DNA from 4 places in the Rossellomorea sp. KS-H15a genome. Region 2 is predicted to be linked to each of the others. Evidence: predicted binding sites of a transcription regulator. Region 2 holds the regulator's gene; each other region holds the start of a gene.

Region 1 (7,667 bases), 440 kb from region 2:
AGGACGTACAGAGTACACTGTCGCATCTGCAATCCCGCGTGCTTCGTTTGTCAATTCGATGAATGCCTCAACCATGCTTGTGATCTCGCCCGTACGGTGACGGTCCGTCATCAGCATCAATGTGTTCAGGACATATGGGGAAGCTGCTCGAAATGCTTCCTGAATCAATGACTTCTTCTTATCTAACGTAAGCTTAGGATTTTCAAAGAGAACCGTTAATTCGGTGTTCTCAAGGAAAACCGCTCTCACTGTACGCAGCTCTTCTTCGATTCCTTCAAGCTGATTATGATCCTGGGCAATCTCGAAAAGAGCTAACGCATAGCGTTTTGCAACTGTAGAGTAGCTCATCGCTCTTCCCCTACCTCTTGAATATAATCGTTAATTAACTTCTGTTGATCATCTGCAGAAAGTTCTTTCTCAATGACCTTAGAAGCAATAAGTACTGATAAAGAAGCAACCTGTTTCTGAAGTGCTGCAACAGCTTGTTCTTTTTGCGTTTCGATTTCGCGTTTTGCAGATTCTTTCAATCTCTCTGCCTCTTGACGAGCAGTTGCGATAATCTCTTCACGTTGTTCAGAACCTTGTTTCTTAGAGTTTTCAATCATCGTTTGAGCTTCAAGACGAGCTTCTTTCAGAAGTTTCTTTTGCTCTTCTAAAATATTGTTTGCCTCAGTGCGGCTCTTTTCGGCTGCCGTGATCTCACCGGCGATGTGGTCTTCACGCTGCTGCATGATTCCCATTAGTGGACCCCAGGCGAATTTCTTAAGTAGCGCCATAAGGACTAGGAACATGATCAGCTGAAAGACGATATCCCCCGTGTTAAGGCCGCCGTGACCTGCTGCCTCACCTATAACGAATGCGTTAGTTAACATACTCGATTCACTCCCTTCAAGAATCGATTGGATCGTATTTTTTATAAATGAACCGTTCTTGCAAAGAATCTATTCTCTAGTACATAGGAATGGCGAAGATAATCGTCAAGACGAACTTCGCCATTCAACCTGTCCGTTTTATTAGCTTCCTAGTGCGATGAAAGCGATAACTACGCCGATGATAGGAAGTGCCTCAACTAGTGCGATACCGATGAACATTGTTGTTTGTAAAGTACCACGTAATTCCGGTTGACGTGCAATTCCTTCTACTGTACGACCTACGATAAGACCGTTACCAATACCTGCTCCTAGTGCTGCTAAACCAACTGCAATTGCTGCTGCGATAAGACTCATTCTAAAGTTCCTCCTTTAATGTATAAGAAAAATATTTTTTACATATATGTTTGTCCACCGTAATGAACAGGTATATATTAATGGTCGTGGCTTACTTTGTGAGCCATATAAACCATTGTTAACATACAGAAAATGAACGCCTGGATTGATCCGACAAACACCGAGAATCCTTGCCAAGCAAGCATTGGTGCGATCGCTCCGATCGTTCCGCCGATACCACCGTTAACGGCTAGACCCGCAAGTAGTGCAAGCAGGATTTCACCGGCATAGATGTTACCGTAAAGTCGAAGACCCAATGTAAGAGTGTTTGCAAACTCTTCAATGATTTTTAGCGGGAATAACCACCACATAGGTTTGAAAAAGTCTTTCCCATATTCGCCAAACCCCTTTAATCTGATTCCATAGAAATGGGATAGTACCACGACCATAACCGCCAGGGTCATCGTGATGGCAGGGTCGGCTGTAGGTGATTTCCACCATAATTCGCCATCATATACAACTGAGAATGGTAGACCCAGCATATTAGATACAAAGATATACATGATAATCGTGAGACCTAAGATATGAAAACGGCCACCCGTCTTCCAGTCCATGTTGCTCTTAATGATCCCCTTGACGAAGTCCATCACCCACTCGAAAAAATTCTGCATTCCGGTCGGTTTCAGGGCTAAGCGACGTGTAGATAAGAGGGCTATAATAAACACTATGGCCGTTGCGACCGTGATCATCAAAACGTTCGCAAGGTTAAAAGTCAAACCCAGAAAATGGGCTGTAGGTGCTCCATGATTCAAAATACTTCACCTCTCTTCCCCGCTATTTATTAGTTTTGAAGCTGCTGAAAAAATAATCTATCATAATGACAATATAGGTCGTCATTAATCCAATAATAAGACTTAGGAGATGAAATGTTTCTGGAAATCGTGTGGCAATGATGACTCCAAGGGCGGCTGCGGCCATACGGGAAGTGGTTCCTAGTGATCTCACTTTTTGCCCGGCTACCACGGCGTCCCCGAACTTCGAGACCCGCTTGGTCATGCCCCAGTGCATATAAAGACTTAGAACTGTCCCTAAAATTAACCCTAAGAATACTGATTTGTGGGTGGTGAATCCCCAACCCAGGACGTAAATAGAAAGCACATAAATTATGTATTTCCGCTGTCTATTAAACATTTGATGGAGTTCCGGCATATCTTATTATTCTCCTAAGAAGAAATGTCGTACTGTACGAAGCATCGCATAAATCCCTGCGGCAAGGCCGAGGAGTAATCCGATGATTAAAAAGAGTGGTGCTGAATCAACCTGCTGATCGATCCATCTCCCCAGGAAAATCCCGACTAAGATAGACCCGACAAGCTGTGCTAAAATGGCCGAATAAATCGCCATCGCTTTATATGGGTTTTCGTTTTTTTGACCCATTTCAACCTCTCCCATTCAAACGAAATTTGAACATGAGGCAAGCATTTCAGACATGATGTAAAACCGATTGCATAAGGGTTTACGCATTGTGAAAACCTTATCATTTTACATCCTTTGTAAGCATACAATAGGGCTTAATCTATGTCAATGCGTTCAAGTTAAAAAGTTCACAACCTATCCACGTGTTCCCAGATTGTTCACATTTTCAACACAATTAGCAGAAAAGCGTAGGGGGCTTGCTCTGGGGCGACAAGCATAAGGCGAGTCGACCGGAAAGGCGTTCTTTGCCTTTTTGGTCGGCTTGACTTATGACCTCGAGCCCCAAGCCCCCGGAGCTGGACATCGCGAAAAGCGTACCCGACTGCCCAACCCTCACGCCCAACTTAGTAATATATTAACAAATTCATAGTCCCCCACTTCACATGCCCCTCCATTATATAGAAGATTCCCTTGCTGAGTAACCCTTGAATTTAATGTAAATACTTCCATTTGGTTTCAAAATGATTCTGTATATAAATAGAGGTCCGTCCCTCAGTGAATTCTAAGAGGGACGGACCTTTTCATTATTTTATTCGTTTGGGTCGAAGGATTTGGGACGTTCATCCAGGTGGCCGAAATGGTAGCGGATTGCTTGGGTAATTCGGTAGGATGCCTGTCCGTCTCCGTATGGGTTTGTCGCTTTGGACATTTTGCCGTGTGCTTCCGGATCTGTCAGTAATTCTTTTGCAAGCTTGTAGATGTTTTCTTCTTCATTCCCTGCAAGCTTCAATGTTCCGGCTTCAATCCCTTCAGGACGCTCGGTTGTGTCACGAAGGACAAGGACCGGTACGCCTAACGAAGGTGCTTCTTCCTGAACACCGCCTGAATCTGTCAGAATCAGATGGGCACGGGAGGCGAAGTTATGGAAATCGATGACATCAAGCGGCTCGATCAGATGAATGCGCTTGTCGTCTCCAAGTACTTCATCCGCCACTTCACGAACGGCCGGATTCAAGTGGACCGGATAGACAACCTGGATATCATCATGCTCTTCCACTAATCGCTTGATGGCACGGAACATGTTGCGCATCGGTTGACCGAGGTTTTCACGTCGGTGAGCCGTCAGTAGAACTAATCGGTCATCACCGACCTTCTCGAGAACCTCATGATGATACTCATCTTTTACGGTCGTTTTTAACGCATCAATCGCTGTGTTCCCCGTAATGAAAATTCCCTCATCTTTCTTATTTTCATTCAAAAGATTCTGGGATGATTTTTCCGTTGGAGCAAAATGAAGATCCGCCATGACGCCTGTCAGTTGACGATTCATTTCCTCTGGGAACGGCGAATATTTATTCCATGTTCTTAGGCCTGCTTCGACGTGGCCGACAGAGATTTGATTATAGAAAGCAGCAAGACTTGCGACGAATGTTGTTGTGGTATCACCATGTACAAGAACAATATCCGGCTTTGCTTCTTTCATAATTTTATCGAGGCCTTCTAGTCCGCGCGTTGTTACGTCGATAAGTGTTTGACGGTCTTTCATGATGTTCAGGTCATAATCAGGCGTGATATCAAAAATATTTAACACCTGATCCAGCATTTCACGGTGCTGAGCTGTTACTGTTACAATCGTTTCAAAGCTTTCTGGATACTTCTTCAATTCAAGAACAAGGGGCGCCATCTTGATGGCTTCCGGCCTTGTTCCGAAAATCGTCATTACCTTGATTGGATTCGTCATGTGTTCGCCCTGCCTTTCTTATTTCGTTCCGTACAAACGATCTCCCGCGTCCCCAAGTCCAGGTACGATGTAACCTTTTTCATTCAGCTTCTCATCAAGAGCAGCGATGAAGATATCAACATCAGGGTGTGCTTCCTTGATGGCGTCGACACCTTCAGGACAAGCAACCAGGCACATGAACTTGATGCTTACGGCACCGCGCTTTTTCAATGAGTTGATCGCTTCAACAGCAGATCCGCCCGTTGCAAGCATCGGATCGACCAGGATGAAGTCACGCTCTTCCACATCACTTGGAAGCTTCACGTAATATTCGATCGGCTTAAGAGTCTCAGGGTCACGGTATAACCCGACATGTCCCACTTTTGCAGCCGGGATCAATTTAAGGATTCCATCAACCATTCCAAGGCCGGCACGCAAGATAGGAACGATCCCTAATTTTTTCCCTGCAAGGGTTTTCGCTTTCGCTTTGCTTACCGGCGTTTCAACGTCGATATCCTCAAGAGGAAGATCACGTGTGATCTCAAATGCCATCAGTGTTGCTACTTCGTCAACAAGCTCACGGAATTCCTTTGTTCCTGTTTCTTTATCACGGATAAACGTTAACTTATGTTGGATCAACGGATGATCAAATACATATACTTTGCCCATACGACTCTCTCCTTTAAATTCAGTTTTATGTAAAAATGGTTTGTCCACTTCATTTACACCTCAGACTATTGTACATAAAAGACAATTTAAGAGCAACATGAGATGGGAAGTGTAATGGAATCGTTAGAATTGAGAAAGTTGGAGGTGGAATTGATCCCCGCGATGGGATTTGGGTTTATTTTGACTGGGTGAGTGGGGACCAGGAGGCTTGGAACTGAGGTGATTGCGTCGTTTTTTCGTTCATTGCGTCATTTTCATTTTTATTGCGTCGTTTTTTCGTTCATTGCGTCATTTCACTATGTTTTTGCGTATTTTAACAAATTATGGAACATTCCATTTCTATACCCATCAAAAAAACCTCCCCACCAGGAACATCCGTCCCTAATGAAGAGGTTAACATCTATTATCTCTCAGGATATAATTCAAATTTGCTTGTTAGATCCAACACGCGTTTGCGTGCTTCTTCCAATTTCGCTTCATCTTCATGGTTTTTAAGAGTCAACGCCATGATCGAGGCAATTTCGTCCATATCATCTAAACCAAATCCTCTGGACGTCACAGCTGCCGTACCGATACGGACACCGCTTGTAACGAATGGGCTTTCCGGATCGAATGGAATCGTGTTTTTATTGACGGTGATTCCGATCTCATCAAGAACCTTTTCCGCGACTTTACCAGTCAACCCAAGTGAACGAGTGTCGATCAATAGTAGGTGGTTATCAGAGCCACCTGATACAAGATCGATTCCTTCCTTGACCAGACCTTCACCTAAGCGCTTCGCATTGTCGATGATGTTCTGTGCATATTCTTTGAAGGAATCCTGCAGTGCTTCACCGAAAGCCACGGCTTTAGCAGAAATGACGTGCATAAGAGGTCCACCCTGGATTCCAGGGAAAATAGACTTGTCTATCTTCTTCGCAAACTCTTCTTTACAAAGGATCATTCCGCCGCGTGGTCCACGCAATGTTTTATGAGTTGTTGTCGTCACGAAGTCTGCATACGGAACCGGGTTCTGGTGAAGACCAGCCGCTACGAGACCAGCGATGTGAGCCATATCCACCATCAGGTATGCTCCCACTTCATCTGCGATTTCACGGAATTTCGCGAAATCGATGGCTCTTGGATACGCACTTGCTCCCGCTACGATCAGCTTAGGTTTGTGCTCTAACGCTTTTTGTCTTACATCTTCGTAATTGATCAGGTGCTTCTCTTCATCCACACCATACTCTACGAAGTTATATTGAATTCCACTGAAATTGACCGCACTTCCGTGAGTCAGATGTCCCCCATGAGATAAGTTCATTCCAAGAACCGTGTCGCCCTGTTCAAGGATGGTGAAGTAGACTGCCATATTGGCTTGTGCCCCTGAGTGAGGCTGAACGTTGACGTGTTCCGCTCCAAACAGTTCTTTCGCACGGTCGCGGGCCAGATTTTCGGCTACGTCCACATGCTCACAGCCACCATAATAGCGACGACCTGGGTACCCCTCTGCATACTTATTGGTCAAAACGGAGCCTTGTGCTTCCATAACGGCTTCGCTGACAAAGTTTTCAGATGCAATTAATTCGATCTTTGTTCGTTGACGCTCTAATTCATCTTGAATCGCTGCATAAATTTCCGGATCTTGCTTGGCAATCTTACTCATACATATCCCCCTTTAATTCATAGGCCCAACTTTGGCGCCTCCTTGATTCATTCAATCCCATTCTAACACGATTCACCAAAAGGCGAAATAAAAACCTATAGTCAAAACGTAACGTTCGTGTTTAGCACCTCATGTAGAGATCAATCCAAAATAAAGGTCCGTTCCTCAACCAAGAGGGACGGACCTTCTTCCATGTTTTATTCGTATACAGCCCTGGTTCCGCCGATGAGTTTTGGTCTGGTTTTGGCGAGGGTGACGTGGGCTTCGCCGAGGCTTTTTTGTGATACACGGATCGGAACGGCTACGTGTTTCAGATGCATGCCGATGAAGGTGTCCCCGATGTCGATGCCGGCGTCGGCTTTGATATGTTCGACCATGACCGGGTCTTCGAAGGAATGATAGGCTTTCGTCGCCATGGCTCCCCCTGCTTTTCGCACGGGAACGACGGTGACTTCATCGAGCCCCCTCTTTTCCGCTACTTCCCTTTCAAGGACCAGAGCACGGTTTAAGTGCTCGCAGCATTGGAACGCCAGAGAAACCCCAATTGAATCCGCCCATCTCTTCAATTCGTCATAAATCATTTCCGCCACATCAATGGTCCCCGCCGTGCCGATCCGCTCCCCCATCACTTCGGAGGTGGAACAGCCGACGACAAAGACTTGTCCTTTTTTCAGCGGAACCTGACTGCTGAAATCACGCAGGATCGTTTGCAATTCATCTTTCAATTGAGCGATTTCCATGAAACCCACTCCTTATTGTTTGTCTTCGTATGCCGTGATCTTTCCGACTCTATTTGCATGGCGGCCGCCTTCGAATTCGGTTCCAAGCCACGTTTTAGCGATTTCACGTGCCAGTCCCGGCCCGATGACACGTTCCCCCATGGCCAGCATGTTGCTGTCATTATGTTCGCGGGTCGCTTTTGCACTGAATACATCATGCACAAGGGCGCAGCGGATGCCCTTTACTTTATTGGCAGAGATGCTCATACCGATTCCCGTTCCGCAGATCAGAA
Region 2 (7,667 bases):
TATCCTGTGAGTAATGCACAGAATTAGTCAGGGGGGAAGGATTTTAAAGGAACGAACATACGTTTTATCAACAGGTTGTGGACAAATTGTTAGTAACTACTTATTTAGTGTGTATACATTGTGAAAAACATGAGTAATACAGAACCTAAATAATGGTAAATGCTGTGGATAACTCAGGCTGTTTTTGTGGATATTGTGGAAAACTCTTTTGAGTAACGTTTTATAAGTGTTGTAACTGTGGATAATAATGTGGAATAAGAAAGGATTGGGGAGTGATAGTTATCCCCAATCCTGTGGATTACTGCTCTTCTTGAAGGAGTTCTTCCAGTTCTGTCCATTCTTCCAATAAAGAATCAAGCTCTTCTTTCGCTTTTGTTAGTGATTCATTAATCTCCTGTACTTTCTCGTGATCTTGAAAGATGTCAGGGTCGCAGAGGAGATCTTCTTTTTCCTGTATGTTTATTTCAAGTACTTCCATGAGGCCTTCGATTTCTTCGACTCTGCGCTTTCGTTGACGTTCGAGCTTTTTCGCTTCTTTATCAATCTTGTGAGATCGTTTTTGAGTGGGCTCTTGTAATTGTTCACCCTGTTCCGTGCGTTCAAGTGCCGCCAATTCTTCCTGCTGCTGTAATTTTTCTACATAATAATCGTAATCGCCAAGATACTCCGTCGAGCCTTTTTTGGATAATTCAACGACCTTTGTGGCAATTCGGTTGATGAAATACCGGTCGTGTGACACAAAGAGGATGGTTCCGGGATAATCAATCAGGGCATTTTCCAACACTTCTTTGCTATCCAGATCAAGATGGTTAGTCGGCTCATCCAGAATCAGGACGTTTCCTTTTTCCATCATCAGCTTGGAGAGGGCTAACCGTGCTTTTTCTCCACCGCTTAGGGTAGAAACGGTCTTTAGGACATCTTCCCCTGAAAAGAGGAAGTTACCGAGGACCGTCCGGATTTCTTTCTCCATCTTCATCGGATATTCGTCCCATAGTTCATTTAATACGGTCTTGTTCGATGATAGTTCGGCTTGTTCCTGGTCATAGTAACTGATGGAAACATTGGATCCGAATTTAAATGTGCCGTCCAGTGGCTGAAGTTTATTCACCAATGTTTTTAAAAGCGTCGATTTCCCGATTCCGTTCGGTCCAACCAGGGCGATACTGTCCCCTTTTTTGACAGAGAAATCGATATGGGAGGAAATCGTCTCGTTTTTCCCGTAGCCAATGGTAAGGTCCTGGACGTGCAGGACGTCATTCCCGCTTGGCCGGTCAATTTGAAACGCGAAGCTGGCAGACTTCTCATCGCCGAGTGGTCGATCCATCCGATCCATGCGCTCCAGCTTCTTTCGCCGGCTCTGTGCCATTTTCGTGGTAGACGCCCTTGCGATATTCCGTTGGATGAAGTCTTCGAGCTTTGCGACTTCCTGCTGTTGACGCTCGAACATTTTGAGATCTTTCTCATAGTCTTCTGCTTTTTGTTCAAGATATCTGCTGTAGTTCCCGGGGTATTTCTTACTCCTGTTCCGGGAAATTTCATACACTTGATTGACGACGCTGTCTAAAAAGTAGCGATCATGGGAAACGATCAGGACGGCTCCTTCATAGCTTTGAAGATACGTTTCAAGCCATGATAAAGTTTCAATATCCAAGTGGTTGGTCGGCTCATCGAGGATAAGGATGTCAGGCTTGGTCAGAAGAAGCTTACCAAGGGCAAGACGGGTTTTCTGACCACCGCTCAGTGTGGATATCTTGGTTTCGTAATCAAAATCGGCAAAGTTCAATCCGTGAAGGACGGAACGGATATCCGCTTCATACTGATAGCCGCCGGAGTCCTTGAAGAGAACCTGGAGTTGATCGTATTCCTTCAATACCCGTTGATAGACCTCCTCTTGTTCATATACCGAGGGATCGGCCATTTGCTGCTCCAAAAATCGCAATTTTTTTTCCTGCTGTTTCAATTCCTCAAAGACAGTCAGCATCTCAGACCAGATGGAAAGATCCGATTCGAGACCCGTATTTTGGGCAAGATACCCGATGGAGACGCCTTTTGGCTTTGTGATCTCCCCGGAATCGTAGGAAAGGTGTCCTGCTATTATTTTTAGAAGAGTCGACTTCCCCGCACCATTACGGCCGACAAGGGCAACACGATCTCTAGTCTGTATTTCAAGTTTAATATTTGATAGGATATTATCTGCACCGAAGTTTTTTGTTAATTGATTCACTTGTAAAAGAATCATGACGTTTCACCTCTATTTCATAGTGCTAGTGTACCGTATTTGAGAGGGGAACGGCAATAAAACACCTATTAATCTTCGTACACTTAGGATAAAATATAGTGTATGATGGGTAGGAGAGTTTATTAAATCTGTATGCTTTCTATTTTGGAAGCGGTATCAGAGGTTTTGAATAGATGTGGGGGAATACAATATGAACCAGGATACAACGAAAATTCCACAGGCAACGGCCAAGCGCCTTCCGCTATATTATCGATTTATCAAGAATCTGTACTCATCAGGTAAGCAGAGGGTTTCATCGAAGGAATTAAGTGAAGCGGTGAAAGTTGATTCTGCTACGATCCGCAGGGACTTTTCTTATTTTGGTGCATTGGGTAAAAAGGGATACGGCTATAATGTCAATTATCTGTTATCCTTCTTCCGTAAGACACTGGATCAGGATGCCCTTACGAAGGTTGTGCTGATCGGGGTGGGGAATCTTGGTACAGCGTTTCTTCATTATAATTTCATCAAGAATAATAACACGAAGATCGAAATGGCTTTTGAGGTGGATGAAAAGAAGGTCGGGACTCAAATCAGTGATGTACCCGTTTTTCATTTAGATGATTTAGAAGAGAAGCTTGTGGGGCATGATATTGAAGTAGCGATTCTGACGGTGCCGGCATCTTCTGCTCAGAATATCACAGACCGATTGGTTTCTTCGAATATAAAGGGGATACTGAATTTTACCCCGGCTAGATTGACGGTGCCCGACCATATCCGTGTCCATCATATCGACTTGGCGGTGGAGCTTCAGTCACTCGTATACTTCTTGAAGCATTACTCGGAGGATGACACGGAAATGTCACAAGATGGAATCATAACAGAATAGAAAATTCTTCATATTTACGTTATGATAGAATGGTAAAAGAGGAGGTGTCTCATTATGCCAGGTCCAGGTAGCCTCGTATTAATAGCAGTCGTTGCTTTACTTATTTTTGGCCCTAAGAAACTTCCGGAATTAGGAAAAGCGGCAGGAAATACATTGCGTGAATTTAAAAATGCAACAAAAGGCTTAGCAGATGATGAAGACGAAAAAAATAATAGTGCTAAGTAGAGTAGGATGAACGCCATGAGTCAAAGAGACATGACAGTTTATGAACATATAGGAGAATTGCAAAAACGACTCATGTTTGTAGTCGTTTTCTTCTTGTTAGCAGTTGTTGTAAGCTTCTTTCTTGCAGAACCGCTGATCAGGTACTTACAGCATGCCGATGAAGCGAAAGAATTAACCATGAACGCCTTTCGTATCACAGATCCTCTCAAGATTTATATGGAAATGATCATGTTCATTGCTTTGATCATGACATCCCCTATCATTCTCTTTCAAGTCTGGTCTTTTGTGAGCCCTGGTTTATATGAAAGAGAGAGAAAAGTGACGCTGAGTTACATTCCAGTTTCCCTTATCCTTTTCTTAGGTGGATTGTCATTTTCTTATTTTATTTTGTTTCCATATATCGTGAAATTCATGATGGGTTTATCAACGAACCTAAATATAGAACAAGTGATAGGAATAAACGAATACTTTCATTTCTTATTCCAGATTACGATTCCTTTCGGTTTTCTTTTTCAGTTACCCGTAGCCATGCTATTTCTTACACGGTTAGGAATCATCACGCCGATGATGATGGGGAAGATGAGGAAAGCTGCCTACTTTATCTTATTGGTCATCGCGGCCCTTATCACGCCTCCCGACATTGTGTCCCATCTAATGGTGACGGTACCGCTCTTCATACTATATGAAGTCAGCATCTGGATCTCCAAGATCGGATACAAAAAAGTATTGGAGGCGGAGCAGAAGCTTGAAATGGAACAGTTTGAAGACAAAAATAAGGATTGATCATTTGATCAATCCTTATTTTTTGTGCTTTATTTGTTTTTTGATTTTGAAATGCAGCATGACCATCCGTAACCCGGAACCGAAGTCCAGGGTCGCAAGAAAGATCAGCATATACGTGAAAAATCCCCAACCTTCATCATTCTGTACATTTTGTACAGCAAAGTATGTGAAGAGCACACCGAGAAGGAGATAGATCACTCCCGAGAATAATGGTGACCTCCTCATAGAAATAATCCTCCAATAAATCCTTGTATTTTTTCAGCTTCATTCATCATTTTTTCGATATCGTCCTTATAGATAGATTGCATTAGAACGACCGTTGTATTCATGGCCACGTGAGCAAATATTGGCACAAGGATCCGCTTCGTTTTTACATAAAGAAAGGCAAAGGTGAATCCCATTGCTGAATACAGGATCACATGCTCAGGCTCGAAATGGGCAAGAGCGAAAATGACCGAGCTGATTAGAGCGGCAAAGAAGAAATGCATCTTCTCGTAAAGCACGCCGAAAATGATCTTCCTGAATACGATCTCTTCCAGAATGGGTCCGATGATGGCCGCGACCAGCATGGATAACGGCACTTTTTCAATGATGCCGATGATCATCTGAGTATTTTCAGACCCCATCTGAATTCCTAATGCATATTCGACTTGTATCGCAACCGATTGAGCGATGAATGCCATGAAGATTCCGAGTACCGCCCAAACAATCGAACGGCCGGCGCCCATGGGAGCACTCCGTTCGAGACGGGTGCTTGTTTCGCTTTTCCTGAGAATGCCTCCCACAATGAGAAGGGTCAGCGTAAAGCTGATGACAAGCCAATATCCAGGGACAAGGCTTCGTACCGTCTCATCGGGTTTACCGAGGACGTCGACACCGATCTTATATAAAAGGGGTACCCCGACAATGCTTGAAAGCTGCATGACGATATAGGCTATTAAAATAAATCCGAAATGTTTTTTCAACGTTTGATCTCCTTTAGCACCTGTAAGATAACGGTCATGTTACTCCTGTACAATTCTACTAAGAAAAGCGGAACTGTTCAAATCTAAGGGTTTCTTTCAGCCTGGAATATATGGGGAAAGGAGGGCATAGGATAGGAGGGTGTGAAAAAAAGAGAAAAATGACGAAAAAAATTTTAGGCAGGACTCTTGCAAAATGAAAACGAATTAATTAATATAATAGTTGTGTTAGCACTCACAGTGAGCGAGTGCTAATAAATATCATTTACATATTTCAAGGAGGTTGTTTCACTTGTTAAAACCACTAGGTGATCGCGTCGTTATCGAGCTAGTTGAGTCAGAAGAAAAAACAGCAAGCGGTATTGTGCTACCGGATTCCGCAAAGGAAAAGCCACAAGAAGGTAAAGTGATGGCTGTAGGTACTGGTCGCATTCTTGACAACGGTGAGCGCGTTGCTCTTGAGGTAGCTGTCGGCGATCGAATCATTTTCTCTAAATATGCTGGTACAGAAGTGAAATACCAAGGCACAGAATACCTGATCCTTCGTGATAGCGATATTCTGGCTGTAGTTGGCGAATAATTTAAATTCCGTAATAGTAAACCATACATTATTTAAATAAGAGGAGGACTTTATAATGGCTAAAGATATTAAATTCAGCGAAGAAGCACGCCGTTCCATGCTTCGCGGTGTCGATCAATTAGCGAATGCAGTAAAAGTAACTCTTGGACCAAAAGGACGTAACGTGGTACTTGAGAAGAAATTCGGTTCACCACTTATCACAAATGACGGTGTAACCATTGCGAAAGAAATCGAACTAGAAGATGCATTCGAAAACATGGGTGCAAAACTGGTTGCTGAAGTAGCAAGCAAAACAAACGAAATCGCCGGTGACGGTACAACGACTGCAACGGTCCTTGCTCAAGCAATGATCCGTGAAGGTCTTAAAAACGTAACAGCTGGTGCTAACCCTGTTGGCGTTCGCAAAGGAATCGAAAAAGCGGTTCAAGCGGCTATCGAAGAATTAAAAGTGATTTCTAAGCCGATCGAAGGCAAAGATTCCATCGCTCAAGTTGCGGCTATCTCTGCAGCTGACGAAGAAGTCGGTCAACTGATCGCAGAAGCAATGGAGCGCGTTGGAAACGACGGCGTTATCACAATTGAAGAATCTAAAGGGTTCACTACTGAACTTGACGTAGTAGAAGGAATGCAGTTCGACCGCGGATATGCATCTCCATACATGGTCACTGATTCAGATAAAATGGAAGCTGTCTTAGAAAATCCATACATCCTGATCACTGACAAGAAAATCGGAAACATCCAGGAAGTACTTCCTGTTCTTGAGCAAGTTGTACAACAAGGTAAGCCACTATTAATGGTAGCAGAAGATGTTGAAGGTGAAGCTCTTGCAACACTTGTTGTGAACAAACTTCGCGGAACATTCAACGCTGTAGCTGTTAAAGCTCCTGGCTTCGGTGACCGTCGTAAAGCGATGCTTGAAGACTTAGCGGTTCTAACTGGTGGAGAAGTAATCACAGAAGATTTAGGCTTAGACCTTAAATCTGCCAACATCACTCAACTTGGCCGCGCGGCGAAAGTAGTCGTAACGAAAGAAAACACGACTGTCGTAGAAGGCTCTGGAGACCCAGAAAAAATCGCAGCTCGCGTAAACCAAATCCGTGCTCAATTAGAAGAGTCCACTTCTGAGTTCGATAAAGAAAAATTACAAGAGCGCCTTGCTAAGCTTGCAGGTGGAGTAGCAGTAGTCAAAGTTGGAGCTGCAACTGAAACTGAGCTTAAAGAACGTAAACTACGCATCGAAGACGCCCTGAACTCTACTCGTGCAGCAGTAGAAGAAGGTATCGTATCCGGTGGTGGTACAGCACTCGTGAACGTATACAACAAAGTAGCATCAATCGAAGCGGATGCAGATGTAGCAACTGGTATTAACATCGTGCTGCGTGCTCTTGAAGAGCCGATCCGTCAAATCGCTCACAACGCTGGACTCGAAGGTTCTATCATCGTAGAACGTCTGAAGAAGGAAGAAGTAGGTGTCGGATTCAACGCAGCTACTGGTGAGTGGGTCAACATGATCGAAAAAGGTATCGTAGATCCAACCAAAGTAACTCGTTCTGCGCTTCAAAACGCAGCGTCTGTTGCAGCAATGTTCCTGACTACTGAAGCAGTAGTAGCGGACATTCCTGAAGAAGGCGGCGGCATGCCGGATATGAGCGGCATGGGCGGCATGGGTGGAATGGGCGGCATGATGTAATTCATCATCGCCCATTTCCTGGAGCTATCCAGATAAAAGTGGTCATTCCTTATGGAGTGACCACTTTTTTTACGTCCTAAGAGAGTTAAAGAGTTTACAAAATCACCATATAGGTAAAAAGTATGATAAAAACACATCCATACCGAAACGATTTACGTATACTGCGTGTGACTTCTACTTTTTAACTAAACCAAAGCAGGTGATAACATGAACTATACAACGATGGATCTCAGGACGCTGGTAGAACGGATCATTGAAGGGGACGAGCGGGCTAAAGAAGAATTTGAAAGACGATGGGAAATTCCATGGGAACAAGTCGG
Region 3 (7,667 bases), 1.0 Mb from region 2:
CCTTCCAAACCCCATTCTTTTTCGATAAGATGTTATCAATTATAGAGGAATCAGTTTCTATAATGCCCATGCATTGAACGATTTACCACGCATAGGCTCATATTTCTTTAAGAAAGGGGCGGTACTATGTATACTCAACTGAAAAACAAGTCAACTTCTGAACAGATCGAACTCATCACACGATCCTTAATCGCTCTGAAAAGTTATAACGGTACAACCGGCGAAAGTGAGAAAGCCCTATTTATATATAAATTGATCTCATCGTTTCCTTATTTCAAGCATCATCCCGAAAGAGTCTGGCTACAGGAAGTCCCTAATGATCCGATTGGAAGGAAGAACGTCTTTGCCTTTGTAAAAGGGGCGTCTTCTAAAACCGTCGTATTTCATGCCCATTACGATACGGTGGGAACAGATGATTATGGGGCCCTCCAGGATATGGCCCATGACCCGGATTTTCTGCAGAAGTTTTTCATGGATTATGAAGGGGAGGAGAAGGTAAAAGAAGATGCCCTTTCAGGAAACTGGCTGTTCGGGAGGGGCTCCTTGGATATGCAGAGCGGGATCGCCGTCCATTTAGCGAATCTTTTATATCATACAGGGGAAAAACAGCCGGATGGGAATTTACTCTTCCTGTTCAATGGGGATGAAGAAAGTGAGCATGCCGGGATGATTGCGGCTTTAAGTGATCTCCACCGCTTGAAAAACGAAGGCTTTGACTATTTAGCAGCAATCAACACAGACTTCATTTCCCCTATTTATGACGGGGATTGTAAACGGTATATTTATACGGGAGCAGCGGGGAAGCTGCTGCCAAGTTTCTATATATATGGAAGAGAAGCACATGTAGGGGATGTTTTGACATCGATTGATCCAACCGTGATCGCTTCGAAGATCAATCTCGAAATCAATCAGAATCTTGATTATCTCGAGGATATCCCCGGGGAGTTCACCCTGCCGCCTTCATGTTTACATTTTAAAGAGGATAAGCATACGTATAATGTTCAGACACCACTCAGCGCGTCTCTGTATTTCAATTATTTTGTATATGAAAGAACGGCTCGTGAAGTGCTGTACGACATGAAAAAGGTCGCTTTGAAGGTAGTAAGTGAAATGGAAGAGCGAAGCAAAAGGCAGTTTGAACAGTACCGCAACTATCACGGATTCCCTGAACGGGAATTTTCATGGGAAGTGGAAGTCCTTACGTTAAGGGAGTATATATTCTGGCTGAAAGAAAGGGGCATAGATCCGGACCCCGTCATGAAGAAAATCTTTCATGATATGGAAGGGGAGGACCGACGGACGATTGCTTTTTCAATGGTGGAAGCCCTCCAGCATCTTGATCCCGACCGGACACCAAGGGTCATCTTGTTCTTCGCTCCGCCTTTTTTACCACATAATTTTGTGAATGAGGAAAATGAGTACGGCAAGAAGGTGAGAGAGGTGCTCGGAACCTGCTTGGATGACATATCAAATGAGACAGGCGAAGAATTCGTCATCAAACGGTTTTTCCCATATCTTGCAGATGGCAGCTTTCTTTCCCTTCACGAAGAAGATGAAGATATCGAGGTTTTCAAGAAGAATCTGCCCCTCATTGATCACCTGTACCCGGTGCCCATCGATATGATCAGAAAACTGAACATCCCCTCCATCAATATAGGAGTCTACGGGAAAGATGGGCATCAATGGACCGAAAGAGTGTATAAACCTTATACGTTCTCCGTCCTGCCGGAGATCATCAGGCGGGTGACGAAGGACTTATTGGAAATTTGATTTGAAATAGGTAGAGAGGTTATTTTCCTCTCTATTTTTTATTGGTCATTAGAGTGTGATTTACTATAAAAATGAATTTTTCTGGATTCTCACTAGAAAATTGTCACAAAACGGTCAATCCCAAAAGATGCATGAACGGAACAAGTTTACTATAATATAGATTGTGAAGTATTTCACTAACTTTTAACTTTTGGGGTTGAGAGAAAATATGAAAGAGCTTAATCAATTAGCCAAAGAGCAAAGAGCATCGACCATGACGCTTTACGGGACTTCCCTGTTGATGGGAGGAGTCGTTGTTGGGCAGGCGTATTTGCTCGTAAGCATTGTTCATTCAATATTCATAGAGAAGCTCGGGTTCCAGGAGATCCTCCCGATGCTTGGGGCTTTGCTTCTCATACTCATAGGGAGGGCCGCCCTTTCATTTGTCAATGGCCGGATCGGAATCAGGATGGCAAGAAAGGTGAAGGGGGACCTGAGGAAACGGCTGTTAAAGAAATGGGCAAAGAATCCCCTTCAGGCCACCATTCAAGGTCAATCGGGTCAAAAGGTCAGCACGATGATGGATGCGGTCGATGGGGTGGACGGATTTTTCAGTCAGTATATTCCTCAAAGGATCCAGACCACCATCGTTCCTTTAATCCTGTTGATCACCATCTTCACTGAGCATGTGTATACAGGTTTGATCATGGTGGTGACGGCTCCATTCATCCCATTATTCATGGCCATCATCGGAGTCATGACCAAGAAGAAATCAGAGAAGCAGATGGATAAGCTGACCGCGTTTTCCGGGAGGTTCCTCGATACTCTTCAAGGATTGCCTACTTTAAAGTTACTTGGGAAGGGGAAGCAACAGAAAGAGGGGATCAAATCAAGCAGTCTGGATTTCCGGGAAGCGACCATGGATGTATTGAAGACGGCATTTTTGTCTTCCTTGATGCTTGAGTTCATTTCCATGTTAAGCATCGGCCTGATCGCCCTGGAGGTGGGGCTGAGATTGGTAGTCTTTGAGAGTATCCCATTCTTTACCGCTTTCTTCGTTCTTGTCCTGGCACCGGAATTCTATCAGTCTTTAAAAGAGCTGGGGAATGCATTTCATACCGGTCGTGGGAGCATGGGGGCCGCAAAGAAGGTCATGGAGGAGCTTCAGGAAAAGGGTCAGCCGGTCAAATGGGGGGAAAGGGAGTTCAATTCAAATGGGATTCCTCCCACCATCGAACTGCGTAACCTCGGGTTCTCCTACAGTGAAAAAGGCTATGCCCTTCAAGGGGTCACCGCCTCCTTCCCTTCACAGAGCCAGGTGGCGGTCATCGGTCAGAGTGGAGCGGGGAAGACAACCCTCCTTCATCTGCTGGCAGGTCTGCTTGATCTTTCTGAGGGAGACCTTCTCATTAATGGAGTCCCGAGAAGCGAATACGCGGAAAGTGACTGGTTTGATCAATTGAGTTACATTTCACAGAACCCGTACTTATTCTCTGGCACGATAGCTGAAAATATTGCGGTCGGGGGAAGAAAAGGGATCACTCGAGAAGAAATCGTATCCGCTGCTGAAAAAGCGGGGATTGCTGAAATGATCGCTGGACTTCAGAAGGGATATGATACACCGATCGGGGAAGCGGGGAGAGGGCTTTCCGGTGGGGAGAAGCAGCGCATTGCCATTGCAAGGGCGTTCCTCAAAGGTCCGTCCCTCATCCTGTTTGATGAACCGACTACCGGACTGGATATTGGTACCGAGCAAATCCTGCAGTCGTCGATGGAGGAGTTGGCTAAGGGTTCTACCGTCATTACAGTAGCGCACCGCCTTCATACAATACGAAAAGCAGATGCCATTTTGTTGTTGGATAAAGGAAAAGTGGCTGGGCTTGGAACTCATGAGGAGCTCATGAAATCGGCTCCTCACTATCGTGATATGGTGAATGTACAGCAAGGGGTGAAACATTAGATGAAAGAATTACAATTTGTCGTAAAGCTGATGATGAAGGAAAAGAAGGATGTTGTGTATTCGATTCTTTTAGGCTTTCTGGCTGGAATTACCTCTGTGGGACTCTTTGCTTCAAGTGGGTATTTAATTTCCAAAGCGGCCTTGGAGGTACCGCTTTATGCCCTGACCGTCATGATTGCTCTGTTAAAATTGTTTGGTTTAACGAAGGCACTTAGCCGGTATGGGGAACGTTATTTTTCCCATCGGGCCACGTTCACGATTTTGGCGAACTTGCGGGTTTCCATTTATGAAAAAATCGAGCCCCTAGCACCGGGGATCTTCGGGCGTTATCGGAGCGGGGACCTTCTTGCAAGAATCGTCGGGGATGTTGAGAGCCTGCAGAATTTCTTTCTTCGTGTCTTTTATCCGCCCGTGATCCTGGTGATGGTATTTTTAAGCACGGTTTTATTTACTGTGTTTTACTCTGTTTCGATTGCCCTGGTCCTACTCGGAGGTCTATTGTTGACAGGCTATATCGTCCCAGCCTACTTCGCTTTTAAACAGAGAAAAGTGGAGGCGACGCTGCGGGAAAGACGTGGGGGATTATCGACCGAGGTGACGGAATTTCTTTATGGATTCAGGGACCTGAAGATCTACCGGAGACTGGAAGATAAAGAGGCGAATCTAGTCCAGGCAGCGACAGGGTATGTGACCGAACAGGAAAGGGAGAGCCGATATTCCCTCTTTAGTCATTCAACGAACATCCTGGTTTCCCTGCTCATTTCATGGATCGTCTTGGCATTGGGGGCTTATTCAGTAGCAGCGGGTCAATTGGACGGAATATTCCTTGCCATGCTTGTCATGATCTCATTAACCGTATTTGAAAACGCCACACCCATGGCGATCCTGCCGACCCACTATGAAGATTCTCGTCGGGCGGCAACAAGGCTCACTACCATCACGAATGAAGAGTCTATCGAGAGGGATGGACCTCCAATGGCTTCGGTTTTTGAAGGGGATGTTCCTGCCATTAGCATGAAGGATGTGAGTTTTTCCTTTGACGGGGAGGAAAGGAAGACACTGAACGGGGTGAATCTCGAGCTTCCCGCAGGTTCGAAAACAGCGGTCGTAGGACCATCGGGGTCAGGCAAGTCGACGTTACTTCAATTGTTATTACACTTTTACCCAACGGATGAAGGAGCAATTTTTGTCAATGATGCGTCCATTGAGGATATCGATAAAGAATCATTGTGGGGGTATGCGAATGTTGTTCTTCAAGAAAACCATTTCTTTTACGGTACAATCAAAGAAAATCTGATGCTCGTGCGTCATGATTTGACAGATGGAGAAATGATGTCGGCATTGGATAAAGTGAAACTGGATCACCTTTCTTTAGAGGATGAAGTATTGGAAAAAGGAGAGAATCTTTCCGGAGGGGAAAAGCAGCGGTTGGCGATTGCAAGGGCCCTTTTGAAAGGCGCACCATTATGGTTGCTCGACGAACCGACATCTTCCGTTGATGCACTGATGGAAAAAGAAATATTTGACCATCTGTATTCAGCAGCCGACGGGGATACGCTGGTTCTGATCAGTCATCGATTGACAGGTCTTGAAAAAATGGACCAAATCATCGTCATGGATCAGGGGAGTGTGGTGGAATCAGGAAGCTATCAGGAGCTTATGAGACAAAAAGGCTATTTCTATGAAATGAAGCAGATTGAAAAGAGCGTCCTATTCTAACTCACACTAAAGAAGCCACATCCCATTCAGGATGTGGCTTTAGTAACAGGCAATCATTCTGCCCAATCAATTAAGTTTCGGATGTCCAGTCGATCTGTCTTTCGAGCTTTTTGAAGCGGTTTTCCGATTGTGATCAGCATGATCGGAAGATAACGCCCGGATACTTTGAATTCAGAAACGAGGGCAGCCGGATTGAATCCACCGATCGGACAAGTGTCCCAGCCCTTCGCTTTTGCGGCAAGCATGAATTGCATGGCAGCGAGTGACGCATTGCTGTATGCAGCGTCCCGAGGGTATTCCTCACGGCTGTACGCACCTTCGATCTGCTTCTTCAGCACCTCTTTGATTTCCGCCGTCATTTCGCCTTTCTCAATGGCAGGATCAAAGACGGGATCGATGTTCTTATTGGCTTCTAGGTCACCAAGTATAGCTACGACAGCAGAAGCATCATGTACCTGCTGCTGGTGATAGGCGATCGGAAGCAGGCGTTCCTGCACTTCTTTTTGGTCAAATACAAGGAATCTCCATTGCTGCAGATTCCAGGCAGATGGAGCTTTCCCAGCCGCCTCTAACAGGCTGACCAATTCCTCACGGGGGATTTCCACCTGAGGGTCGTATACTTTCGTGGAGCGGCGTTCGTCGACGATTTGAAAGAAATTATCCATGAGTATGCCTCCTTGATGTATGAAGAAATGTTATAATGTGGTATATAATTGTATGTTACTTACTTTTTGTAAGTTGTTAAGCAATACGAACAATATAACCGACGTTTTAGTATGCGTCAAGGAATGAAGTTTTAGGATGTGTGAAAGAGCGATCTTCGGTGGATGTTTTGCATAGTAAATACTGTTGCTTTTGGCTGTAGCGAGTAGTGGTTGATTTCCGCTGCAGGTGCTCGCTTTCCGCGGGGCGTGAGTTGAGCCTCCTCGGGCTTTGCCCTGCGGGGTCTCAACTTTCCCGCGTTTCCCGCAGGAGTCGAGCACCTTCCGCTCCAATCAACTTTCCAAGTGTAAGTCTTCACTATAACAATGTAATGTAGAGAGTGCTTTACAATCACATTCACCAACTCCTATTCTATTAGTTGCAGTGACCGATTACTGTAAAACATACTTTTCTAACCTATCCTGAATGACTCATTTTGCTCCGACACATCCAAAATGAGCGAACATTCGAAAACTGCAGTCTGTGTATGTATAACAACTTTGGTGAAATGGTCCTTCTATAATTATTGCTAAAGCGTCTTCAGTGTATAAAGCAGGGTCTAGCTATTGATTGGAGTGCAAGACGAAGACTCCTACGGGAAAAGCGGAATAGGTAAGACCCCGCAGGAGCTACAGCGACGAGGAGGCTTGCCTTCCGCCCGAGGAAAGCGAAGTCTTGCACGGAAATCAATAGCGGTGTAACAAGTGATCCTAACTAATTTTTGTCTTTAGAGAAAATGGACAATTATGTTCAAGCCTCATACGAGTTAAAGGAGCTTAGAGTTGTAAATGTGCTCAAAGGGATCATTTTGATCGTAGGAAGTGTGGAATTGGATGGGCTTTAATGCAGCGTAACTTCCGCCGATGATGATGGCACAGAGAATGGGTAAGGATAAAATGCCGAGCATAGTATAGCCTCCTTATCATGTTATTGGAATGAAAGAGCATTGGTATTCCTTGCATGATTTTACTTTAAAGTGTGAAACGCGTTTCAGAGCAAGCGTTATTTTAAGAGATCGTTTAGGGTTGGAATATGGTTACTTAAGGGGTATGGGTATGACAAACATTAGAAGTATTGCAAAGCTTGCAGGAGTTTCGGTGTCAACAGTTTCGAGGGTATTGAATGACCATCCTTATGTGAAAGAAGAGAAGCGCCGAAAGGTCCTGGATGCTGTGGAGCAGTTAAACTACATAAAGAACGCGAACGCCGTCCATTTATCAAAAGGGAAAACCTATAGCATCGGAGTGATTCTGCCTTATTTGAATCTTCCTTACTTCGGGGAGATTCTTCAAGGCATAGCGGGGGAAGCGTTAAAGCATGGCTATCACCTCCAGCTTTTTCAGACGGATTATGACAGGGGGGCTGAACTTGATGCCTTTCATCGACTTCAGATGAAGGAAGTCGATGGATTGATCCTGACGTCACGCTCCAATTCTCTGGATGCTCTTGCTTCATTTATCAGTCCGAATGTGGTTTTTTGTGAAAATGTATACGACCCCACATATAAGAAGGTATTCATTGATCATTATCAGGGGAT
Region 4 (7,667 bases), 1.0 Mb from region 2:
ACCTTTCCTTTAAAGAAGGATTCGTCGCCATTCCCCATCTTCCTGAAGGACTGATGGTAGCAAACCCGGTAACGGCTTTTGCCGACGTCTTCCAGTATGGATTATACGCGGTCGTCTTCTCATTTTTACTTGTCACCATCTTTGACACGACGGGAACGATGATCGGAGTGGCACAGCAGGCTGGACTTATGAAAGGAAACACCCTTCCGAGGGCCAGGCAGGCACTTCTAGCCGATTCCATCGCGACAACGATCGGTGCGATGTTCGGGACGAGCCCGACATCCGCATATATCGAGTCTTCGGCTGGCGTTTCTGCCGGGGGAAGAACGGGATTGACAACCTTGACCGTATCGATCCTGTTTATCGCTTCCGCCTTTTTCGGGCCATTGGTCAATTCCGTATCTGGGATCTCTGCCATTACGGCTCCTGCCCTGATCATCGTGGGCAGCCTGATGATGGGAAGCATTTCCCAAATTAAATGGGATCAGCTGGATGAAGCCTTTCCAGCATTCCTCATCATCCTGAGCATGCCTTTAACATCCAGCATCGCAACGGGGATCGCACTGGGATTCATTTCTTATCCTTTACTGAAAGTAGTGAAAGGACAATGGAAACAAGTACATCCACTTGTTTATATCTTTGCTGTCCTGTTCTTCTATCAGCTGGCGTTCCTGCCTCATTGATTCAGATAGATACTCGAAAGACCGTTCACAGTGAACGGTCTTTTTTAAATGAGCTGCGATTATATTCTTTTTACACTCTCGAGATTTCTATCATGGAATGCTAAACAATATACATCCGGCATCTCAAGTTCTCTCCAGAATTCCACATCATATCCCGCGTCAAAATAATTCATGATCAGGACCATAATATTTCCGTGGGTTCCAATCACCACGTTTTTACCAGTATATTCTTCCAATATTTTAAATATCCCCTCGACACCCCTCTTTTGAGCGGTAAGATTCGACTCTCCGCCTTCCAGTGCAAGGGAAGGATCAGCCCAAACCGATGAAATGGCTTCCTGAAAGTTTTCGACAGGCACCGAGGATAGTGTGCGCTCTCTCATCTCAGACACCAATGTAATTTCCTGATCGATATGCCGGGCTATTCCTTCTACCGTTTCAACGGCTCTTTTGTAGGGACTGGAACAAATCACGTCAATCCCTTCTTTTATCAGTCGTTCCGTCACCTTAAGAGCGTCCCTTCTTCCCTTTTCAGACAGGGGCCTCGTTAACTCTTCCGGCGTATAAATCGAGTGGGCATGCCTGACAAGATATAATTTAGTCACGGTCACATCCATTCACTCCTTTCTCTTAGACAACAATAAATAGGGCCGCCCGTTTGAACAGCCCCTGACTATTCGATATGTACTGCGTAGAAATCATGTCCTTACTTTTTTACTTTTCAAAAAGCCACAGGTGTATCTTCCATTTACTCGGGTATGAACTCCATCAGCCATGAATCATGGTATACCCCTTCATGAAGCTCATGCTCCCGGAGTATCCGTGCTTTACTATATCCACATTTCTCATAACAGCGAATCGCTCTCGTGTTCCATGTCATCGGATCCATCACGAGGCGGTGGACTCCCTCCTTCTGAAGCAAGTATTCCACCACAGCACGAATGAGCTTTGTCCCGACTCCCTTATTCCAATAATCCGCCTCTCCGATGAATTGATCCGTACCATAAATCACTTCATCCAGATTCGTATAGCCGTAGCGTATCATCGTCTCATGATCGAGCTGGTAATATTGAAGATAACCGATTTCAATTCCTTCATACTCAACTAGACAACTCATGACACCCCTATCCGAGAAGAATTTCTCCTCCACCATCTCGGGTGTGAAAGGGCGATCCCTGCCTTCATAAAATTCCAGGACCACGGGATCCGTCAACCACCTTGAAAGCGTGTACTTATCCCCAGCCACTAACGGACGGACATTCAACTCCCCACTCACGACATTCATACATACAGCACCTCCATAAACAAACCTCTTCCTCTATACATTCATCACAACCACTAAAAAACCCTTCTTTTAGAGGGACGGACCTTGATTCCTAGAACCAGGTCCTAGGAATCAAGTCCGTCCCCCTCCAGTAACTTTGACAAATTTGTGAATCATTTCACAATAAATGTATGATAGGATGTATTTATTAATAGAATATCAGTGAGAAACGTGTTATGATTTGTTTGTGAAATACTTCACAATATCAACGGATTCAATCTTCCCCTCTAACCATCGGGAACGGATGTTACCAATCGCTAGGACAAATTATGAAAGAATAGGTGATGACGTATGACAGTCAAATGCACAAACAAAGTAGCTTTAATCGGTACAGGATTTGTCGGTTCCAGTTATGCCTTCGCTCTTCTCAATCAAGGAATCGCCCATGAGCTTGTGATGATCGACTTGAATAAGGAGAAAGCCGACGGAGATGCACGTGATTTAAATCACGGTCTTGCTTTTGCTTCCCCCATGAAGATTTCAGCCGGGGATTATCGTGATTGTAAAGACGCTGATTTGGTCGTCATCACGGCCGGAGCCAATCAGGCCCCCGGTGAAACCAGATTGGATCTTGTAGAAAAAAATGTGAAGATCTTCAAAAACATCGTAGACTCCGTCATGGAAAGTGGTTTCAACGGAATCTTCCTTGTCGCCACCAACCCTGTCGACATCTTAACCTATGCCACCTGGAAATTCTCCGGCCTGCCGAAAGAGAGAGTCATCGGCTCAGGGACGATCCTCGATACAGCCAGGCTCCGCTACCTGGTCGGCCAGCATTTCGATATCGATACACGAAATATCCACGCCTATATCATGGGGGAACATGGTGACACAGAGTTCCCGGTCTGGAGCCATACGACAGTTGGTGCAAGTCAGTTGAATGAACTGATTGATATGGACAGGGAGAACGTCCAGAAAGACCTCGATGACATTTTTGTCAATGTAAGGGACGCCGCCTATCACATCATCGAACGAAAAGGGGCCACGTACTACGGAATCGCCATGGGACTTGCCCGGATCACCAAAGCCATCTTCAATAATGAAAACAGCATCCTGACCGTTTCCGCCCTCCTTGAAGGAGAATATCAGGAACAGGACATGTATATCGGTGTACCGGCCATCATCAACCGGGATGGAATCCGAAAAGTTGTCGAACTTCCCTTGAATGAAAAAGAAAAGGCCCAGTTCTCCCATTCTGCCCAAACGTTGAAAAACGTCATGAAAAAAGCGCTGGAATCTTAATGGGCCACCTTATCACAGCAGATTAGACACGCACGCCCACTCCCCCTCCTCATAAGATAAAGAGAATTCTTTATGAGGAGGTTCTTCTATGTACGATCACAGACAATTATTCCCTGGTTTTCCCGGGGGAGGACAGGGTTCCGGTGGTGGCTTCCCTGGTATTCCTGGATTTCCAGGCGGCGGTGGTTCAGGCAGCGGTGGTTTCCCAGGCATTCCCGGTTTTCCCGGTGGAGGACAAGGAGCACCAAGCTCACCACCCCCTACAGGCGGGCAGGGGGGACAAAACCAACCACCACCCGGTCCACCACCGAACTTCCAACCGCAAAAAACGGCACTTCAAGGAACGCAGGGTGGACCGAGCACCTTCGCAGTCGATCCGGGTGCCATCAGAAGATGCTTATTCCGTTACACGTATATATGGTTAAGAAGAGATGCTTTCTGGTTCTACCCGGTGTTTGTCGGGCGCCGTTCCATTGCCGGATGGAGATGGATCGGATTCACATGGGTGTACTTCGGCATCGATTTGGATAAAATAGAATCCTTTACGTGCGTGTAGGTGGCGCCATGCACTCAATCCCATACTATCGAACCAATCAATCGAATGGCATCATAACCGTGAGCGGGGAACATACTTTGTATGTCGATCCGGATCAAGCCCTCGTATCGATAGGCATTGTGACGAATGATAAAGAGCTTGAAGTTGCCCAAAACGAGAACAAGCAACTTTCCAATCGGGTCGTTCAGTCCCTTTTAAATAACGGAGTTCGCCGACAGGATATTCAGACGTCCACCTATCAAGTTCTTCCACAGTATCAATTTGAAGATGGAAAACAAACGTTCACCGGTTATGAAGTTCGACAAGTATTCAGGGTCACTGTTAAGTCGATCGAAAAAGTCGGAAAGATCATTGATGATGCTTTAAAGAGTGGGGCCAATCGAGTGGAAAACATTCAGTTCATTCAGTCTAACCCCATCGAATCCTACCAGCAGGCTCTCGCCTTAGCCTATCAAGAGGCATACCAAAAGGCACTCACATTATCCGGCCAATCAAATCAACAGCTTAATCCGCAGCCCAAATCCATTACGGAACAATCCCGGCCTTCAGCCGTTCCCTTTATGAACACCGCCTATTTAAAGGCAGCCGACGAAAGTACGGCCGTTCAACCGGGTCAAATTGCCGTCACAGCCATCATCACAGTAGAATTCAGGACCCATTAAATAAACTGCCAAAGTAGAGAACTACTGAGGCAGTTTTTTTCTGGCATCCACTTTCCATCACTCTTACAAAATACCGCCTACCGACCTCTCTTCAAATCCCCATCCCTCACATAGGCAGCCACTTTTTCTGCAGAAATGGCGACTTCTTCATCACTCAACATCCTGACTCCCTGCTCGGCATATGCAGGCAGGAAGGTCATCCCCGTGAGGTTAGCCATCGCCTGTAATGGTTTCAGCAATTCACTCATGGAATAATGATTATAGCCTCCTGATTGGTAAGCCCCGGCAGGTCCGCCTGTTGAAGTGACAACCAGAAATTCCTTTCCATGGAGCTTCGTCCCTTCCGAACCGTATGCCCAACCGTATTGAAGCACTTGATCCTGCCATTCTTTTAAAATGGCGGGAGTGCTGTACCAATAGAATGGAAATTGAAACACGATGCGATCGTGTCCAAGCAGAAGGTGTTGTTCTCTTTCTACATCAATTTGCATATCTGGATATTCTTTATATAAATGATGGACCGTGATGTTCTCTTCCTTCTCCAGCCGGTCTGCCCACACTTTGTTCATTCTGGATTCTTCAATGGCTGGATGGCCAACCAATACTAATGTTTTCAAATTCTCTCACTCCTTATTTGTATGTACAAATAATAACACATATACATTTGTACATACAAATATTATCTTAAAAATTTTTATTTTTTATTTACCCTATTAAATTTGCAGGTAACTCAATCAGCTATTCACCAAGGGATTTCGATTTGCGCCCGCAGGCTTCCATGGCCGATAATACAGCCCCCTTGAACTGGTGTTTCTCTAAAGCAGCCACTGCTTCAATCGTTGCGCCTCCGGGTGAACAGACCGCATCTTTCAGCTCTCCTGGATGAGTGCCGGTTTCAAGGACCATTTTAGCTGCCCCAAGCACTGCCTGTGATGCCAGCTGATAGGCAAGATTCCTCGGAATTCCCTGGAGGACGGCTCCATCGGCGAGTGCTTCGATAAACATAAACACGTAGGCAGGAGAGGAGCCGCTCACTGCCGGTATTGCATCCATCAAGCTTTCCTCGATCTTTTCCGCCTTTCCGAAGCTTTCAAGGATTGCCTGGACATGTTCCAAATCGCTTTCTGTTATTTCTTCATTCACACAGTATGCGGTCATTCCTTCCCCGACAAGACTCGGAGTATTCGGCATCGTCCGTACGATTTTGGCAGAAGGGGAAATCTGCTCTTCCATCCATTCAATCGTGATTCCAGCCGCAATCGTAATGATGATGCTGTCTTTTTTCAAGGAATGTTTGATGGATTCGATCAGGTCCTTGTATTGATCCGGTTTCACAGCAATGAACACAATATCAGAAAAGGCTGCTACATCCAGATTGTCATCCGTCGCCTTCACTCCAAATTTCTCTCTGACCATATCCAGGGTTTCCTGAGTCCTGGCACTTGCACGAACAGATTGTCTGTCCACCAGCCCGGACTTCAGTATCCCTCCCATGATGGCCTGCGCCATATTTCCACATCCTATAAATCCAATGGTTTTATCCATTTCTTTCACCTCTCGATTTTATGTAAACAGTCTTTAGCATCATACCAAACTTTCCCTTCTATTAACATGTTTCACCTCTTCACTTTAAAAAAAGGCCCCGGGAGACCACTCTACCCTGAGCCTTTCCATCATTCCACCAGCTTCCCGCAATGGGGGCACAGGGATTTAGAATAATCCTTTGGAATCTTTTTATGACAATGACTGCATGTTTTCACATACACTGGCTGATCGAACAGGTCTTCCGACATGCCGTATCCACTCTTGAAGGTCACCCTCATCACCCTGACCAGTAACCCGATGATTCCCCCAGTAATCAGTAAAGCCCAGATCATCTTGTTCGGACTTCACGAAGGATCTTTTCATAATCAAGGTCGACGATTGGTTCATCCTCCTGTAACCTCTCCCTGATTTGGGACAGCAACGACCGCTCTCCATCAGATAAATTCTCAAGATCCCACTTTTTATGGAAGACTGTGTAGAGAGTCAGATCCCTGAGAAGCAGGAAATGGGGGATGCGCTTGACCCATTCGTCATCGATGTCACACTCCGTCAAATATCCTTTAAGAAACGCGATGAGGAATTTTCCCCCGAATCCACTGCGGGTTTCCAGGGTCTCATTCCGAAACTTCCACCATACTGAATAATATAACGGGATGGCCACGTCGCTTACAAAAAAGAATTGAGTACTGTCATCAAAGTCGAATACATGGAGATCTCCATCATGAAAAAAGAAGTTGCCTGGATGGATGTCCGAATGTATGAGTCCAAACGAATCACGTGTCTCTTTAAATCCTCTGATCGTTTCCTTGTTTTGATGTCCTTTACTGATAATGTCCCTGTCTTTATCACTCGTCAAATATTTCTCGTAATCAAGTACATCATCTTGATCCCACCGGTCACGCCCAGCTTCACCCTGCACATACCCCTTCGTTACCCGGTGCATATGACCGGTGAGTTTTCCCCATTTATAAAAAAGGTCATCATCAAATAAAGGATCATCCATCTTCACGGGTTTCCCGGGAGCTTTGTCAAATAAACAGACAAAGAAATGTGTATCCCCCGCCTCCAGTACTTCAACCAGGTTTCCTGCTTCTGAATCATTCACGAGTGAAACATTCACCCCATGTTTATGTAAGTAATTGATCCATTGCAACTCTGCTTCCACTTCCCCTTTTGAACGATGGGAACTATGAGTCAGGCGGAGGATATAGGGAATCTCTCCCCTGTGCACCTCATACACATAGTTTTCGAAATCACCAAGCTTCTTCGCATGATTTGTGTCGCAGCCGAAGCGTGAAGCTGCATCCTTTAATATATCCTCTGTAAAAAGTTCTTGAATCCACTTTTCCATTCTTTATCTCCTAGTCTATGACATGTTCATTTTTTCTTAAAAGAGCCACACGATAAGGGAACAGTTCTGCTGTCATGATACCTTCAGCTACAGTCGGATCTTCTTGCATGAATGCCTTTGCCTGTTCCTCGTCATCCGCTTCAAATACTACGATTCCAAAGGCATTTTCCTCTTCATTTAATGTTCTGCCGGCAAGGATCACTTTCCCATTGTCCGTCCATTCTTTCAAGCGTTCGAAATGACGTTTCACGATTTCTTCATCCCCGGTTGTCCAATTTGCTTCTTGATACAAGCGTGGGATCAA

The links. Region 2 encodes Rex, which represses fermentation and respiration genes when NADH is low (regulators of the CRP and FNR family bind a similar motif). Its sites were predicted from a motif close to TTGTGAAATATTTCACAA; they were not measured.
Region 1: a site for Rex is predicted at 2,798-2,815, ahead of M1J35_RS01750 (AtpZ/AtpI family protein). Genes of this name have one in related genera too.
Region 3: a site for Rex is predicted at 1,932-1,949, ahead of cydD (thiol reductant ABC exporter subunit CydD). Genes of this name have one in related genera too.
Region 4: a site for Rex is predicted at 2,193-2,210, ahead of M1J35_RS09460 (L-lactate dehydrogenase). Genes of this name have one in related genera too.

Annotation. Positions count from the first base shown of each region.
Region 1 covers NZ_CP096886.1:372,899-380,565, forward strand. The annotation lists gene M1J35_RS01725 (F0F1 ATP synthase subunit delta) at 1-348, opposite strand, end outside; gene atpF (F0F1 ATP synthase subunit B) at 345-872, opposite strand; gene atpE (F0F1 ATP synthase subunit C) at 1,014-1,226, opposite strand; gene atpB (F0F1 ATP synthase subunit A) at 1,304-2,017, opposite strand; gene M1J35_RS01745 (ATP synthase subunit I) at 2,040-2,414, opposite strand; gene M1J35_RS01750 (AtpZ/AtpI family protein) at 2,421-2,642, opposite strand; gene wecB (non-hydrolyzing UDP-N-acetylglucosamine 2-epimerase) at 3,211-4,362, opposite strand; gene upp (uracil phosphoribosyltransferase) at 4,381-5,010, opposite strand; gene glyA (serine hydroxymethyltransferase) at 5,414-6,655, opposite strand; gene M1J35_RS01770 (TIGR01440 family protein) at 6,853-7,395, opposite strand; gene rpiB (ribose 5-phosphate isomerase B) at 7,408-7,667, opposite strand, start outside.
Region 2 covers NZ_CP096886.1:814,279-821,945, forward strand. The annotation lists gene M1J35_RS04170 (ABC-F family ATP-binding cassette domain-containing protein) at 299-2,239, opposite strand; gene M1J35_RS04175 (redox-sensing transcriptional repressor Rex) at 2,430-3,107, shown strand; gene M1J35_RS04180 (twin-arginine translocase TatA/TatE family subunit) at 3,162-3,332, shown strand; gene tatC (twin-arginine translocase subunit TatC) at 3,348-4,115, shown strand; gene M1J35_RS04190 (YdiK family protein) at 4,131-4,340, opposite strand; gene M1J35_RS04195 (CPBP family intramembrane glutamic endopeptidase) at 4,337-5,080, opposite strand; gene groES (co-chaperone GroES) at 5,370-5,657, shown strand; gene groL (chaperonin GroEL) at 5,713-7,347, shown strand; gene M1J35_RS04210 (hypothetical protein) at 7,555-7,667, shown strand, end outside.
Region 3 covers NZ_CP096886.1:1,833,563-1,841,229, forward strand. The annotation lists gene M1J35_RS09480 (M20/M25/M40 family metallo-hydrolase) at 127-1,770, shown strand; gene cydD (thiol reductant ABC exporter subunit CydD) at 1,979-3,709, shown strand; gene cydC (thiol reductant ABC exporter subunit CydC) at 3,710-5,428, shown strand; gene M1J35_RS09495 (nitroreductase family protein) at 5,482-6,099, opposite strand; gene M1J35_RS09500 (hypothetical protein) at 6,897-7,037, opposite strand; gene M1J35_RS09505 (LacI family DNA-binding transcriptional regulator) at 7,186-7,667, shown strand, end outside.
Region 4 covers NZ_CP096886.1:1,825,162-1,832,828, reverse strand. The annotation lists gene M1J35_RS09475 (NCS2 family permease) at 1-683, shown strand, start outside; gene M1J35_RS09470 (histidine phosphatase family protein) at 743-1,288, opposite strand; gene M1J35_RS09465 (GNAT family N-acetyltransferase) at 1,432-1,968, opposite strand; gene M1J35_RS09460 (L-lactate dehydrogenase) at 2,299-3,249, shown strand; gene M1J35_RS09455 (hypothetical protein) at 3,338-3,805, shown strand; gene M1J35_RS09450 (SIMPL domain-containing protein) at 3,814-4,467, shown strand; gene M1J35_RS09445 (NAD(P)H-dependent oxidoreductase) at 4,545-5,084, opposite strand; gene proC (pyrroline-5-carboxylate reductase) at 5,206-6,012, opposite strand; gene M1J35_RS09435 (hypothetical protein) at 6,141-6,344, opposite strand; gene M1J35_RS09430 (phosphotransferase enzyme family protein) at 6,341-7,363, opposite strand; gene M1J35_RS09425 (YciI family protein) at 7,374-7,667, opposite strand, start outside.